3 regions of the Parafrankia sp. FMc2 genome follow, and region 1 is predicted to be linked to each of the others. Evidence: riboswitches for the same ligand, from Rfam matches in the RefSeq annotation. Region 1 holds a riboswitch; each other region holds the start of a gene.

Region 1 (4,352 bases):
CCGCGGGTCGGGCTGGCCGTGGCGGCCGGGGCGGGCCTCGCCGTCGCCGGGGTGGTGCTGCAGGGCCTGCTGCGCAACCCGATGGTCAGCCCGTTCACCCTCGGGATCTCCTCCGCGGCGGCCTTCGGGGCGTCGCTGACGATCCTGTTCGGCGACTCGTCCGGGCGCGGCAGCGTGGGGATGGTCGCCAGCGCGCTCGGGATGGCGCTGCTCTGCGCGGGTCTGCTGCTCGGCCTCTCCTGGCTACGCCAGGCCTCCCCGGTCACCCTGATCCTGGTCGGGACGGCGCTGACCTACCTGTTCCAGGCCCTCACCTCGACGATGCAGTACATCGCCAGCGAGAATCAGCTCTCCGAGATCGTCCGGTGGAGCTTCGGCAGCGTCAACGCGGCGACGTGGGCCCAGGTGGCCGCGGTCGGCATACCCGTACTCGTCGCCACGGCGCTGCTCATCGGGCAGGCCGGCAACCTCAACGCGATCGCGTTCGCCGGCGACGACGCCGCGCGCAGCCTGGGCGTGCACGTCCCCCGGACCAGGCTGATCTGCAGCCTGCTGGCGGTGATGCTCGCCGCGGTCATCGTCAGCTTCACCGGGGTGATCGGCTTCGTCGGGCTGGTCGCTCCGCACATCGCCCGGCTGCTCATCGGCGCCGACCACCGGTTCCTGCTGCCGTTCGCCGCGGTCGCGGGCGCAGTGCTGGTCCTCGCCGCCGACACCGCCGGACGCACGCTGTTCTCCCCGGCGGTCATCCCGGTCGGGATCGTCGTCGCCTTCCTCGGTGCGCCGCTGTTCATCAACCTGATCCTCACGCGCCGGAGGCAGTTCCTTTGACCGCCCCGCAGCCCCCGCCGCCCCTGCCGGCACAGCCGTCGTCCCTGAGCCCGACGTCGGTACCGACACTCGAGATCCGGGGAGCGCACTTCGCCTACGGCCGGCGAACCGTGCTCGACGACCTGGATCTCACGGTGCATCGCGGGACCGTGGTCGGGCTGCTCGGTCCGAACGGCAGCGGTAAGTCAACGCTGATCCGGGGCATCTGCCGGATCCACCGCCCGAAGGCCGGCACCTTCATGCTCGGTGACGTCGACCTGCACCGGCTCCCGCCGCGGGAGCTCGCCCGCACCGCCGCCTACGTGCCGCAGGGCTCGCCCGGCCCGTTCTCCCTCACCGTCACCGAAGCGGTCATGCTCGGCCGCACCCCCCACGTCCGGCTGCGGCCGTCCCGCGAGGACGAGCGGCACGTCCGCGAGGCGATGGAGCTGCTGGACCTGGCCGCGCTGGCTGACTGGTATGTGGACGAGCTCTCCGGCGGGCAGGCCCAGCGGGTCGTCATCGCCCGCGCACTCGCGCAGCAGCCCCAGGTGCTGCTTCTGGACGAGCCCACCAGCGCTCTCGACCTGCGCCACCAGGTCGAGACCCTGCACCTCGTCCACACCCTGGCCGTCGAGCGGGACCTGTACGTGCTGATGGCGATCCACGACCTGAACCTCGCGGCCCGTTTCTGCCATCAGGTCGCCCTGCTGCACGACGGCCGCATCGTGACCGCCGGTGCGCCGGCCGGCGTCTACCGGGCCGACCTGCTGGAGCAGGTCTACGGCCTGCCGGTGGAGATCGACATCCGCGCCGGCGTGCCGGAGGTCCGGCCCTGCCTGCCCGCCCGGCGCGTGGCGCCGTCATAGCTCGACGACGGGCGCCACGGGCCTGGCGTCAGGTCAGTCCCCGACGGCAGCCCCGGCAGCGGCTGCCTCGATCTTGAACCCGATCCGACCCGACCCGACCCGGCTCGGCCGCTGGCTGGCTGGCTGGCGAGCCGGCCCGTGCTACCGGTCAGGCCGCAGCGCCGGCCGCCGGGCCGACTGCCGAGCCGACCAGGTTGCGGTACACGTCACGGGTTGCTGTCGACCGATTGAGGGTGATGAAGTGCAGGCCCGGCGCTCCGCCCGCGAGGAGCCGGGCGGACAGCGCGGTGGCGACCTCGATCCCGATCTCCCGCACCGCCATGGCGTCGTCGGCGACCGCCTCCAGCCGGCGGGCCAACGCCGGCGGGAAGGCCGCGCCGGAGAGCTGCGCCATCCGGGTGATCTGCGCGACGTTGGTCACCGGCATCACGCCAGGCACGATCGGCTGGTCGCAGCCCAGCCGGGCAAGCCGTTCGACCAGGCGGAAGTAGGCGTCGGCGTCGAAGAAGAACTGGGTGATGGCGTACCCCGCACCGGCCCGGAACTTGCCGGCCAGCACCCGTGCGTCGGCGTCGAGGTCGGCCGCGCGTGGGTGCTTGTCCGGAAACGCGGCCACGCCGACGCAGAAGTCGCCGAGTGACCGGACGAACGTCACCAGCTCGTCCGCATACGCGAACCCATTGGGGTGGCGCACCCAGGTGCCGAGCGGATTTCCGGGCGGGTCACCACGCAGCGCGAGAATGTCGCGAATGCCCGCACCCGCATAGCTGCCGATCACTCGGCGCAGCTCGGCGCGTGAATGGTTCACGGCGGTGAGGTGGGCGATCGGGGTGAGGGATGTCTCGGTGCCGATCCGTTCGGAGATGCGTACCGTTCCGTCCCGCGTCGATCCACCTGCGCCGTAGGTGACCGACACGAATGACGGCCGTAGCGCCTCGATTTCACGCAGTGCCGTCCACAGGTGCCGCTCCCCGCCCGGCGTCTTCGGTGGGAAGAACTCGAACGAGTACGATGTCACCCCCGAGGCGAGGAACTCGCTCATCGTGGCGGGCCGCCGCGGGCTGCGCGGGCGTGCCTCGATGGATCCCATGGTCTGCACCTGTCCTCACCGCGTAGGGCTGATGATGGTGGACGGGCGCCTGGCGGGCGGGAAATCCCGGGCAGGGTCCTCGGGCGTCCAGCACGGACGCGCAGGAAGGCTCACGCTGATCGTCCTCCAGCACCTCGTGGAAGCGTCATTCGGTGCCGTGGCCGGTATCCTGGCTGACGGAAGAGCGTCTCCGGCCCGGCCTTCCCAGGCTGCACGCAGCCCAGTGACCTCCGCGTCACCGCGGATCGGCCGGAGACTTCCGAACACAGTGGCGAGGGCCGTGCCGGCATCGCACCGGCTTCCCGAGCACCACGGCGCGGCCAGGTTATGCGTGATGGCGACCACCGACAAGACTGCCACGCAAGACGTTGTCCAAATCCGGTAACTGATCGACGGTTTCCAGCGAAGGCCTGACCGCGGCCACGGTCCCCTCACTGCTGGCACAGGCGCGCGAATCCGCCGGGAGCGACTCCGTGCCTGCCTCGTTCCTCGAACCGCGACGCGAGCGAAAGCAGACGGCAGGCCTTCAGTTCGGTCTCGTGCCATTCGGCAGTGGGGTCACTGCCCCAGGTGATGCCGGCTCCCGTGCCGAACAGGAGCCGGTCACCGTCGAGCCAGAACGTCCGGATGGTGACACAGAGCCGTGCCCGGTTGTTGTCCGCGTCCACCCAGCCCATGGCGCCGCAGTACAGGCCCCGCGGTACCGGCTCAACCGCGCCGATGATCCGTAGCGCGCTGGATTTCGGCGCGCCGGAGACGGACCCGGGCGGCATGGTGGCGGCGAGCAGCTCAGGCCAACCGGTCCCGGGCGCCAGCTGTGCCTCGACGGTCGACACCAGGTGGACCAGCCCTGGATGTCTCTCGACAGCGCACAGCGAGGAGACCTTCACCCCACCCGGCCGCGCCACCTGGCCCAGGTCGTGGCGCATCAGATCGACGATCATGACGTTCTCGGCGTAGTCCTTCTCCCGCAGATCTGCCGTCGTCCGCCCGGTGCCCTTGATCGGGCCCGAGCGGACCAGGTCGCCCTCGCGGGCCAGGAACAGCTCCGGCGACGCCCCCACGATCCGCAGGTCGGCCTCGGGCACGTCGAGCACCATGGAGTACGGCGCGGGATTGCCGCGGGCGACGGCGGCCGCCAACGCCGCCAGATCACGGCCGCCTGGTGCCGTCTCCATCTCCGCTGACAGCAGTCGGCACAAATTCACCTGGTAGACCTCGCCAGCGGCGATCTCGGCACGGATCGCTTCCACCCCTGCGAGGTACTCCGCCTGGTCGAGCGAGGTGCGCCAGCTGCCGTGGGACGGACCGGCCCACGCGCCACGGATGAGGCCCGTGAGCGCGGGAGCCGGCCGCACGTCGCGGAACCGAACGAAACGCGCGAGCCCTTCGAAGCCGAGGGCCACGCCCCAGAAGCCGCCTCGATCGAGAACACGCGGATCATCCGCGACCTCCGCGACTCCGGTGGCGAGACGTCCACCGGCGAACAGGAACGAGCCGCGATCGCTGTGGCCCGTCACCGCGCGGTCAGATCGGGGGCCGCACCTGGCGGGCCGCGGCGACCAGATTGGTGAGGGTCGCGC
Region 2 (4,352 bases), on a different contig from region 1:
CCGGTTGCGGATCTCGGTGAGGACCTGCAGCCAGTACTTCGCCCCCTCGTGGCCGTCGCCGGCCCACAGGCCCAGGATGTCCCGCTCCCCGTGCACGGTCACCCCCACGACGGCGTAGAACGGCCGGTTGGCGACCTGGCCGTCACGGACCTTGACCACCACCGCATCCACGAAGATCACCGGGTAGACGCGGTCGAGAGGCCGGTTGCGCCACTCGGTCATCTCGGCGACGACCTTGTCGGTGATCCGGGAAATCGTGTCCTTCGACACCGAAGCACCATAGACCTCGGCGAAATGCGCGGCGATCTCTCCGGTAGTCAATCCGCGGGCGGCCAGGGACAGCACGATCTGATCGATGCCGTTCAACCGGCGCTGCCGCTTACGCACAATCGCCGGCTCGAAACTGGCGTCCCGGTCCCGGGGAACATCGATCTCGACCGGGCCGATCTCCGTCAGGACCGTCTTCGTCCGGATCCCGTTCCGGGAATTCCCGTTGTCACGGCCGGCAGGGTCGTGCTTGTCGTAACCCAGGTGCGCGCTCATCTCCACTTCCAGAGCGGTTTCGAGCACGGACTTCGTCAGCCCGCTCAGCAGCCCCCCAGGCCCGACGAGGTCCACGCCCTCGGCGCGGGCCTTCGCGACGAGCTCGGCGGCCAGCTGCTGGTGATCGATCGGGGTCGGCATGGGATCGAGCGTCTCGCTCATGATCGTCCCTTCCCGCCGAGTCAGCCTCGGCGGCACGGGCCAGACCACACCCACCGTTGATCAGACACTCCCACGCTGGGTCGTCGAACGCAGCCTGGGGTGGATCATGCTACGTCGCCGGCTGGCCCGCGACTACGAGACCCTTCCCGCCAGCTCCGAATCCATGATCCACATAGCCATGATCGACAACCTCGCCAGGCGCATAACGGACGAAGCCACCCCAACCTGGCGAGGCACCTACTAGAACATAAGCCGCAATCAGGGCAAATTAAACGCCCTCTCAGATGCCAGATGCCGGCGGAGACGCTTTGGAGTGCACACCGGTGGTCGTCGCTCCTTGACCGAACGTAACCGGTCAGGTCTCGTAGATCGTTCGCCGGACGGCCGTTGACGTGGTGGCCACGTTCGATCTCCGCGCGGCCTTCCCGACCCTGAGCCTCGAAGGAGGAGGTTCGACCGGGACCGATGACTGTTGCGCCTCAGTTGTCGACACTCGCCAAACAGGCATATCTACCCTGGTAGCCTCCTGTCTTGCTTCGCGACAGGTATCGGGGAAGCCGGCGTGAATCCGGCACGGTACCGCCACTGTGAGTCGGCCATGGAGATGGCCGCGAGTCAGATACCCGGCCTGTCGCACCCTTCCGTGATCGGGGCGAGTACCCCGAGAAAGGGGTGTGGACGCTGATGCGCGCCCGTCACCTGCCCTTCCGTGGATCTCGCCTTCGGGATCGCGCGACCCGTCAGTCAGCCGTCGTGTCGGCCACCGCCGCGATGATGGCCCTCATCGCCGGTTGCGGTTCTGATGACGCGGGCGAGACAGACCGGTCCGCCGCGGCCGTCACGGTGGAGAACTGTGATCGGCAGGTCGGTGTCACCGCTCCCCCGCAGCGGGTGTACGCGACGTACCAGCCTTCGGCCGAGATGATGAGCGCGCTCGGGCTGGGTGACCGTCTGGTGGGCTCGTCGTTCTTCGACGCCGAGTTCCTGCCGGAGTATGCGGACGGCCTGCGGGGGGTGCCGTACAGCGAGAACAATCCCACCCGCGAGGCACTCCTGGCCACGAAGCCCGATTTCGTCTTCGCCGGCTACGGCACGGTGTTCGCCGCCGACACCCCGGATGGTGTCGGGACGCGCGCCAGCCTGGAGAAGCTCGGTATCCAGTCGTACATCCTGACGCCGTTCTGCCCGACCGAGGACGGGAGGACCGACCAGGAGGTCGACCCGGCCGACGTGTCCATCGACGCCGTGTACGACGACCTTCTCACCATCGGCAAGATCTTTGACGTCGAGGACAAGGCCCGGTCACTCGTCGACGACTACAAGGATCGGATCACGACCGTCGAGACGGCGGTGAAGGGTGCCGAGAAGCCCACGGTCGCCTACGTGCGTCCGCAGGAGGACGGGACTTTCCAGGTCTGCACCGGGGTCGACTTCGGCACCAGGATCATCGAGGCCGCCGGGGGCGTCAACGCGTTCGAGGACGTGACGTCGACCCGCAACATCTATGTCGATGCCGAGGAGCTCATCAAGCGCGATCCGGACGTGATTCTCACCAACTCCGGCTTCGGGGTGGACTACACGCTCGACGACGCGATGGGAAACGTGAACACGATCGTCGACAACCCGGCGTTCGCCGGGTTGACGGCGGTGAGGAACAACGCCGTCCATCCGTCGCTGTTCGCCGACCGAAGCGCCGGGGTTCGCACCGCGCACGCCGTCGAGCAGATGGCCTCGCTGATCCACCCCGACCTCGTCGACTGACGGTGAGTCTCGCTCCGCCCGCCACCCAGACGCCTTCCTCCGGTGCGGGGGCAGGCGATTCAACCCGCCGGATGCGTCAGGGGGTGCTTCGCGGCGGGTGGAGTCGATCGCTGGGTCTCCTCGTCGCCGTCGCGGGGCTTCTCGCCGCCACGTGGGCCTCGATCGTGCTCGGCGTCAACGCGATCAGTCTGGGCGACGTCCTCGACGCGGTGTCCGGCGCACCGGTCACCGATGCGGAACGGATCGTCTACCACCTGCGCATTCCGCGAACGGCGACCGGCCTGCTCGCGGGAACGGCGCTGGGGGTCGCCGGGGCCGCGATGCAGGGCCTGACCCGGAATCCCCTGGCGGATCCCGGCCTCCTGGGCATCAACGCCGGAGCCGCGCTCGCCGTCGTCGTGGCGATCAACGTCTTCAGGCTCAGCGGTGTCTCCGGCTATCTGTGGTTCGCCTTCGGCGGCGCGGCGGTGGCCGCGGTCTTCGTCTACGCCCTCGGTTCACTGGGCCTGGGGGGTGCGACCCCGGTCAAGCTCGCGCTCGCTGGTGCGGCGACCACGGCGTTCCTTGGCGGGATCACGACGATGATCACCCTGCGTGACGCCTCGTTGATGGACGACTTCCGTTTCTGGGCCGTGGGCTCCCTGACCCGCGCGGACGGAGCCGCACTACTGACGGTCGCGCCGTTCGTCGGCGTCGGACTCGTTCTCGCGGGGGGCCTGAGTCGCACACTCAACGCCCTGGCTCTCGGGGACGATCTCGCCCGCAGCCTCGGCACGCGGTTGTGGGCCGCCCGTGCCGTCGGCGCCGTCGCGGTGGTGCTGCTCGCGGGAGGCGCGACCGCGGTCGCCGGGCCGGTCGCATTCGTCGGCCTGGTGGTGCCGCACGTCGCGCGGATGATCTGCGGCCCGGACTACCGATGGGTGATGGCCTGGACGGCTGTCCTCGCGCCGGCACTGCTCCTCGTCGCCGACGTGATCGGACGACTCGTGGCCCAACCCCAACAGATGCAGGTCGGCATCGTGGTCGCCGCCGCGGGCGCCCCCTTCTTCCTCTACCTGGTGCGCCACCGAAAGCTGGTGGAGGTGTGACCGCCGAGCGGAGCCTCGCCCGTGACGCGGTCCTCCTCGCGGTCCCGCGTCTCGGTCTCTCGCTGCGTCTGAGCCGCCGCTCGATCGCCCTCACCGTGACCTCGGTTGCCGCCGCGGCGATCATCGCGGCCGTGTCGATCACGATCGGCGAGTATCCACTCACCGTGGCTGGCGTGCTGCGCGTGCTGCGAGGCGGCGGAACGCTCATCGAGCAGGACGTCGTGCTCGATGACCGACTTCCCCGAGCCCTCACCGGCCTGGGGGTGGGAGCGGCGTTCGCCCTGTCCGGAGCGATCCTGCAGCGGCTCGCCGCGAACCCCCTCGTCAGCCCCGATGTCGTCGGCATCAACTCCGGTGCCGCGACCGGCGCGCTCACCGTGATGCTGATCCTCGGCGGCAGCGGGGTCGAGCTCACGGTCGGCGCTCTGGTCGGGGCGGCGCTCACCGTCCTCGCGATCGTGCTGATCGCCTACCGGCGCGGTCTGCTCGGATTCCGGCTCGTGCTGGTCGGTATCGGCGTCGCCGCCCTCCTCTCCTCGGCGATCTCGTACCTGCTGACCCGCTCCGACGTGCACCAGGTCCAGGCCGCCGCCGGCTGGCTCACGGGAAGCCTCGCCAATCGCAGCGGGACGCACGTGACGATCATCGGTGTCACCCTCACGCTCGCCGCGATGGCGCTCACCGTGCTGGGCAGGGACCTACGGGTCCAGGAGCTCGGCAACGATCTGGCACGCACGCTGACCGGCACCCGTGATGCCCGCAGAATCCCGCTGCTGCTGGTCGCCGTCGGGCTGGCGG
Region 3 (4,352 bases), on a different contig from region 1:
ACACCGAGGCTGGCGCCGGAGCTGACACCCAGCGAGTAGGGGTCGGCGAGCGGATTGCGGAACAGGGTCTGCATCTGCAGCCCGGCGACGCCGAGGGCCGCGCCGGCAAGCGCGGCGGTGAGCGCGCGGGGCAGCCGGATCTGGCCGACGACGACCGTCCACCGCGGGTCGTGCGGCGCCCGCCCGGCGAGGACCCGCAGGGTCTCGTCGAGTGGGACGGCGACCGAGCCGACGGCGAGCGCGAGCAGGAACGTCGCCGCGACCGCCGCCACGAGCCCGCCGAGCACCAGCGCCCGGCGCCCGCCCACCCGGCGGCGGCCGCGGCGCTCAACCGCGAGGGGCTCCCCCGCGGCAGCTCCGGCGGGCACCGCCGTGGGGGACGTGGAGGTCGGTGACGTCGTCACGTGATGCGGCGGTAGAAGGCGAAGGTGTGGTCGGGGAAGGCGTCGGGGTGCAGGATCGCGGCCAGGTCGCCGAGCACGAGGTCGGGCCGGGTGACGCCGCGTTCCCAGTAGTCGTTGCCGCCGCCCGGCCCGATGACCAGCGTGTTGCTCCACACCTGCCCGCCGTGGACGGCCGCGAGCTGGCCGTACCGCTCGTCCTCGGTGGTGACGTCGGCGAGGTTCTCCCATTCGCCGTCGGCGAGCCAGACGGGGGCGCTGCCGGATTCGGTGAACACCGTCTCGAAGTCGAGTTCGAGGCTGCCGGTGTCGGTCTCGCCGGCCCACGGGTAGGTGGCGCCGGCGTCGGCGAGGAGCTTGCCGACGTAGCTGCCACCGGACGGCATGTACCAGGTGCCCTGGTACATGGTACCGATCAGCGTGGAGACCGGGTCGCCGCCGGGCACCCGGTCGGCGATGGCGGTGTAGTCGGCCTCGATCCGGTCGAAGACCTTCGCCGCTTCGGCCTCGTCGCCGGTGAGGGCGGCCATGAACTTCACCCATTCGGCGCGGCCGAGCGGGTCGGCCTCCAGCCATTCGGCGTTGGCGACGACGGGAATGCCCGCGTCCCGCAGCGTTCCGTACTCGGCGGATTCGGTGCCGCCGGTCATCACGATGTCCGGTGCCGCGGTGACGACCCGCTCGGTGTCGATCTGGCCGCCGGGGGCGTACTCGACGATCTCGTCGGCGTCGGCGCGGGCCCGGATGTCCTTGTCGACGACGGTCGCGGCACTCGCCACTCCGGTGAGGACGTTCTCGCGCCCCAGGTCCACGAGCAGCGGCAGATGCGTGGTCGAGCCGGAGTAGAGGCCGCGGACCGGGATCTCGATCCGTGGTGCGCCGGCGAGCTCACCGGTCAGTTCTGGCTCGGGCGTCCCGCATCGGTAGAGCACGTACGACTCGGGTTTCCCGTCCGGGTACGGCTCCTTCACGGTGAGGACCTGGTAGGCCTTCTCGTAGCGGACGGTGAAGTTCTTCGCGTGTTCCAGCGTCGAGCGGTCCGGGAAGTAGTCGGCCGCCGGGTCGAAGTCGGTCACGCACCCCCGGGCGTCGGCATCCGCGCCGGCCTGCGGTGACGAGGATGTCCCGTCGTCACCGCAGGCGGCGAGCAGGGCGGGGGTGAGTAGGAGGGTGGCGCTCAGGGCCACCAGACGTGCGCGCATGCCGGAATCGGCCGCCTTCCAACACCTCGTGGACGGATCGCGGGTGCCGTGGCCGGTCTCCTGGCTGACGGGTGGTGCGCCGGCGGCCGCCTTCCCGGGCGTGCGGTCCGTGTGGCCCGCTGCCCAGTGGCTTCCCCGGCAGGCGGGGAGTGGCTGTCGACATCCCGATCACAGTGGCGAGGGCCGCTCCGGCATCACACCGGTCTTCCCGAACACCACGGCGACGAGAACGGTACGGTCCACACCACCTCATCTGCAAGGCTATGCAAGTGTTTTCTCGTTCTGCCCCAGACCGTCCGAGCTCGGCCCTAGCCTGGTCGGTTCGCCACCGCTGGCCGGCTGCCGGCGGCTGGCCGCTGGCCGCTGGCCGCTGGCCGCTGGCTGGCAAGGCGGCGCATCTGGCCTGGAGCCCGCCATAGGGTCGAAAGACACCGGGCTGACGAAGGGACAACGATGAGAGAGCAGCGTCGGGGCCGCAAGATCGCCATGGCCCAGGACGAGGTGGATGCCTTCCTCGCCGAGGAGCGCACCTGCCGGGTGGCGACGACGAGCCCGAGCGGTCCTCATCTGACACCGCTGTGGTTCGTGTGGGACGGGCAGGCGCTGTGGCTCAACTCGGTCGTGAGAAGCCAGCGCTGGACGGACCTCGAGCGTGATCCGCGGGTCGCCGTGGTCATCGACACCGGGCACGGCTTCGGTGAGCTGCGCGGGGTGGAGATCCGCGGCCGGGCGGAGAGCGTGGGAGAGGCCCCGCGCACCAGCACCCCCGACCCCGACCTCGCCAACACCGAGCTGCTGTACGCCCGGAAGTACACCGGCCGCGACGAGATGCACTACGACGGCCGGCACGCCTGGCTGCGGGTGGTCCCCGAGAAGATCAGCAGCTGGGACTTCCGCAAGATGTAGGGCGGCGGGGCCGGCCGCCGGCCGCCGGCCGCCGACAGCCGGCTGGCGGCTGGCGGCGGCGGCTGGCGGCCTTGCGTCACAGTGCGGAGAAGGCGACCTCCGTCGACTTGATCAGTGCCGTGACCGCCGTTCCCGGCTCGAGGCCGAGGTCGTCGGCAGCGGCGCGGGTGATCGCGGCGGTCAGCTCGGTGCCGGGCCCGAGGGCGACCCGGGCCAGCGCCATCGCGCCGCCGGTGTCGAGGGCGACCACGGTGCCGCTGAGCCGGTTGCGGATCGTCAGCCCGGAGGTCGCACCGATGGCCAGGGAGACGTCCGTCGCCTTGATCAGCACCTCGACCTCGCTGCCGATCGCGACACCGACGTCCTTGATGGCGTCCATGGTGACGGCGGAGGTGAGCGTCTCGCCGTTCGGCAGATCTATGCGAACGGTGCCCATCACAGCGCCGCCGGTGATCTCGGCGACGGTACCGGTGAGCCGATTGCGGATGCTCAAGGTCATCGGGAACTCGCCGTGGATACCCCGGTCTTCCGGCCGGAGAGGAAACGGTGCTCCACACTGGAATGCATGTTCGGTCCTTTCGGTAGAATGTTGGCGTGCCCCGCTTTCGGCTCTATCCGTCCGCCGGACAGGTCGGCGGGCCGGTTGAGCACTGCAGGCATGCGCGTTTTGCGCGGAATCTGGCGGTGGAGCAGCAGGAATGGCGGACGCCCCACCGGGCAAGGCGCCGAACCATCTGGAGCACTGCCGGCAGTTGACCGAGGCGCGGGCGGAGGTCCACTGGCTGCGAGCCGGATAGCAGACTGTTCAGCAGCAGGCCCTGCGGGACTTCGACCAGGCGATGCGAAACTTCTTCGGCGGTCCGCACCGGCGGCCGACCTATCGGAAGAAGGACCCGTTCCGCCCGGGGCACGGCCGAGAACCCGGGGCGGAACGTCCGACAGAAAGCCAGCCTGAACCGGGGCATCCTCGCTGGCGGCTGGGGTTTGTTCGTTCAGCGCCTGGAACAGAAGGTACCCGGGCGGGCGGAGAAGATACCGGCCGCCTGTACCAGTCGGCCTTGCTCGGCCTGCGGGCATACGGCGCCCGGGAATCGCGGGAGTCAAGCGGTGTTCCGGTGTGTCGCCTGCGGACATGAGAGCAACGCCGACGTGAACGCTGCACGGAACATCGCCGCAGGGCGTGCGGTGAACGCGCGGGAGGCGGCCCGACAGGGCTTCCCGTGAACCGCGAACCTCAACGAACCACACTCCCTCGGGTGAGTGTGTAGGAGTTGGAATCCCCCGCATTCAGGCGAGGGAGGACGTCAAGGCTGGACAGTAGCCAGGTCCTGTTGCGGGCGGATTACGCCCGAGCCGGCAGCCGTCGGCCGGACACCCGATCGGGCCGGTGGCGACAGGCGGGCTCCCGAGGGGCCGAGGGGCCGAGCAGAGCCCGGGCCCTGGTCGTGACGCGGGGACCCGGGCCTGACCCGGGCGCCCTACGAACCGACGCGTACCAGGGTGATCGAGGAGATCGAGGAGACGTACCGGCCGCCCTTGGTGTCGGACGGCACGGTCAGCCGGGGGCCGTCCGCGGCGAGGGAGACGCCGTCCTCGGTGGCGGCGATCAGGGCCTGGACCCCGCCGAAGCCCTCGGTGATCTCGGGCCAGGACAGCACGGACTCGTACCCGTCACTGGCGCGGATCAGCACCGCGTAGCGGAGCAGGTCGTTCTTGACCTCGGGCCGGAACTTCGGGCCGGCCGCCTGGATGACGTCGACGAGCCGGGGGCCGGTGTAGGTGTGCGTCTGCGTTCCGCTGCCGCTCGCGAACGACACCTGCTGGGTGTGCTGCGGGTACTTCA

The links. Region 1 has a riboswitch for cobalamin ahead of metF (methylenetetrahydrofolate reductase [NAD(P)H]). Riboswitches for the same ligand answer to the same signal wherever they lie in the genome.
Region 2: it holds a riboswitch for cobalamin, as region 1 does, so the genes downstream of both, AB1460_RS29620 (ABC transporter substrate-binding protein) here and metF (methylenetetrahydrofolate reductase [NAD(P)H]) in region 1, are expected to answer to the same signal.
Region 3: it holds a riboswitch for cobalamin, as region 1 does, so the genes downstream of both, AB1460_RS16365 (ABC transporter substrate-binding protein) here and metF (methylenetetrahydrofolate reductase [NAD(P)H]) in region 1, are expected to answer to the same signal.

What each region holds. Positions count from the first base shown of each region.
Region 1 is NZ_JBFLUG010000018.1:26,392-30,743, forward strand. Features, by position in the region: gene AB1460_RS09285 (FecCD family ABC transporter permease) at 1-831, shown strand, start outside; gene AB1460_RS09290 (ABC transporter ATP-binding protein) at 828-1,679, shown strand; gene metF (methylenetetrahydrofolate reductase [NAD(P)H]) at 1,828-2,769, opposite strand; cobalamin riboswitch at 2,911-3,098, opposite strand; gene AB1460_RS09300 (chorismate-binding protein) at 3,201-4,289, opposite strand; gene metE (5-methyltetrahydropteroyltriglutamate--homocysteine S-methyltransferase) at 4,297-4,352, opposite strand, start outside.
Region 2 is NZ_JBFLUG010000135.1:14,361-18,712, reverse strand. Features, by position in the region: partial or broken gene AB1460_RS29630 (IS256 family transposase) at 1-705, opposite strand, end outside; partial or broken gene AB1460_RS29625 (transposase) at 779-949, shown strand; cobalamin riboswitch at 1,210-1,351, shown strand; gene AB1460_RS29620 (ABC transporter substrate-binding protein) at 1,459-2,466, shown strand; gene AB1460_RS29615 (FecCD family ABC transporter permease) at 2,538-3,554, shown strand; gene AB1460_RS29610 (FecCD family ABC transporter permease) at 3,551-4,352, shown strand, end outside.
Region 3 is NZ_JBFLUG010000041.1:17,167-21,518, forward strand. Features, by position in the region: gene AB1460_RS16360 (iron chelate uptake ABC transporter family permease subunit) at 1-290, opposite strand, end outside; gene AB1460_RS16365 (ABC transporter substrate-binding protein) at 401-1,603, opposite strand; cobalamin riboswitch at 1,636-1,838, opposite strand; gene AB1460_RS16370 (pyridoxamine 5'-phosphate oxidase family protein) at 2,057-2,509, shown strand; gene AB1460_RS16375 (TOBE domain-containing protein) at 2,586-3,008, opposite strand; partial or broken gene AB1460_RS16380 (zinc ribbon domain-containing protein) at 3,104-3,777, shown strand; gene AB1460_RS16385 (molybdopterin-dependent oxidoreductase) at 3,988-4,352, opposite strand, start outside.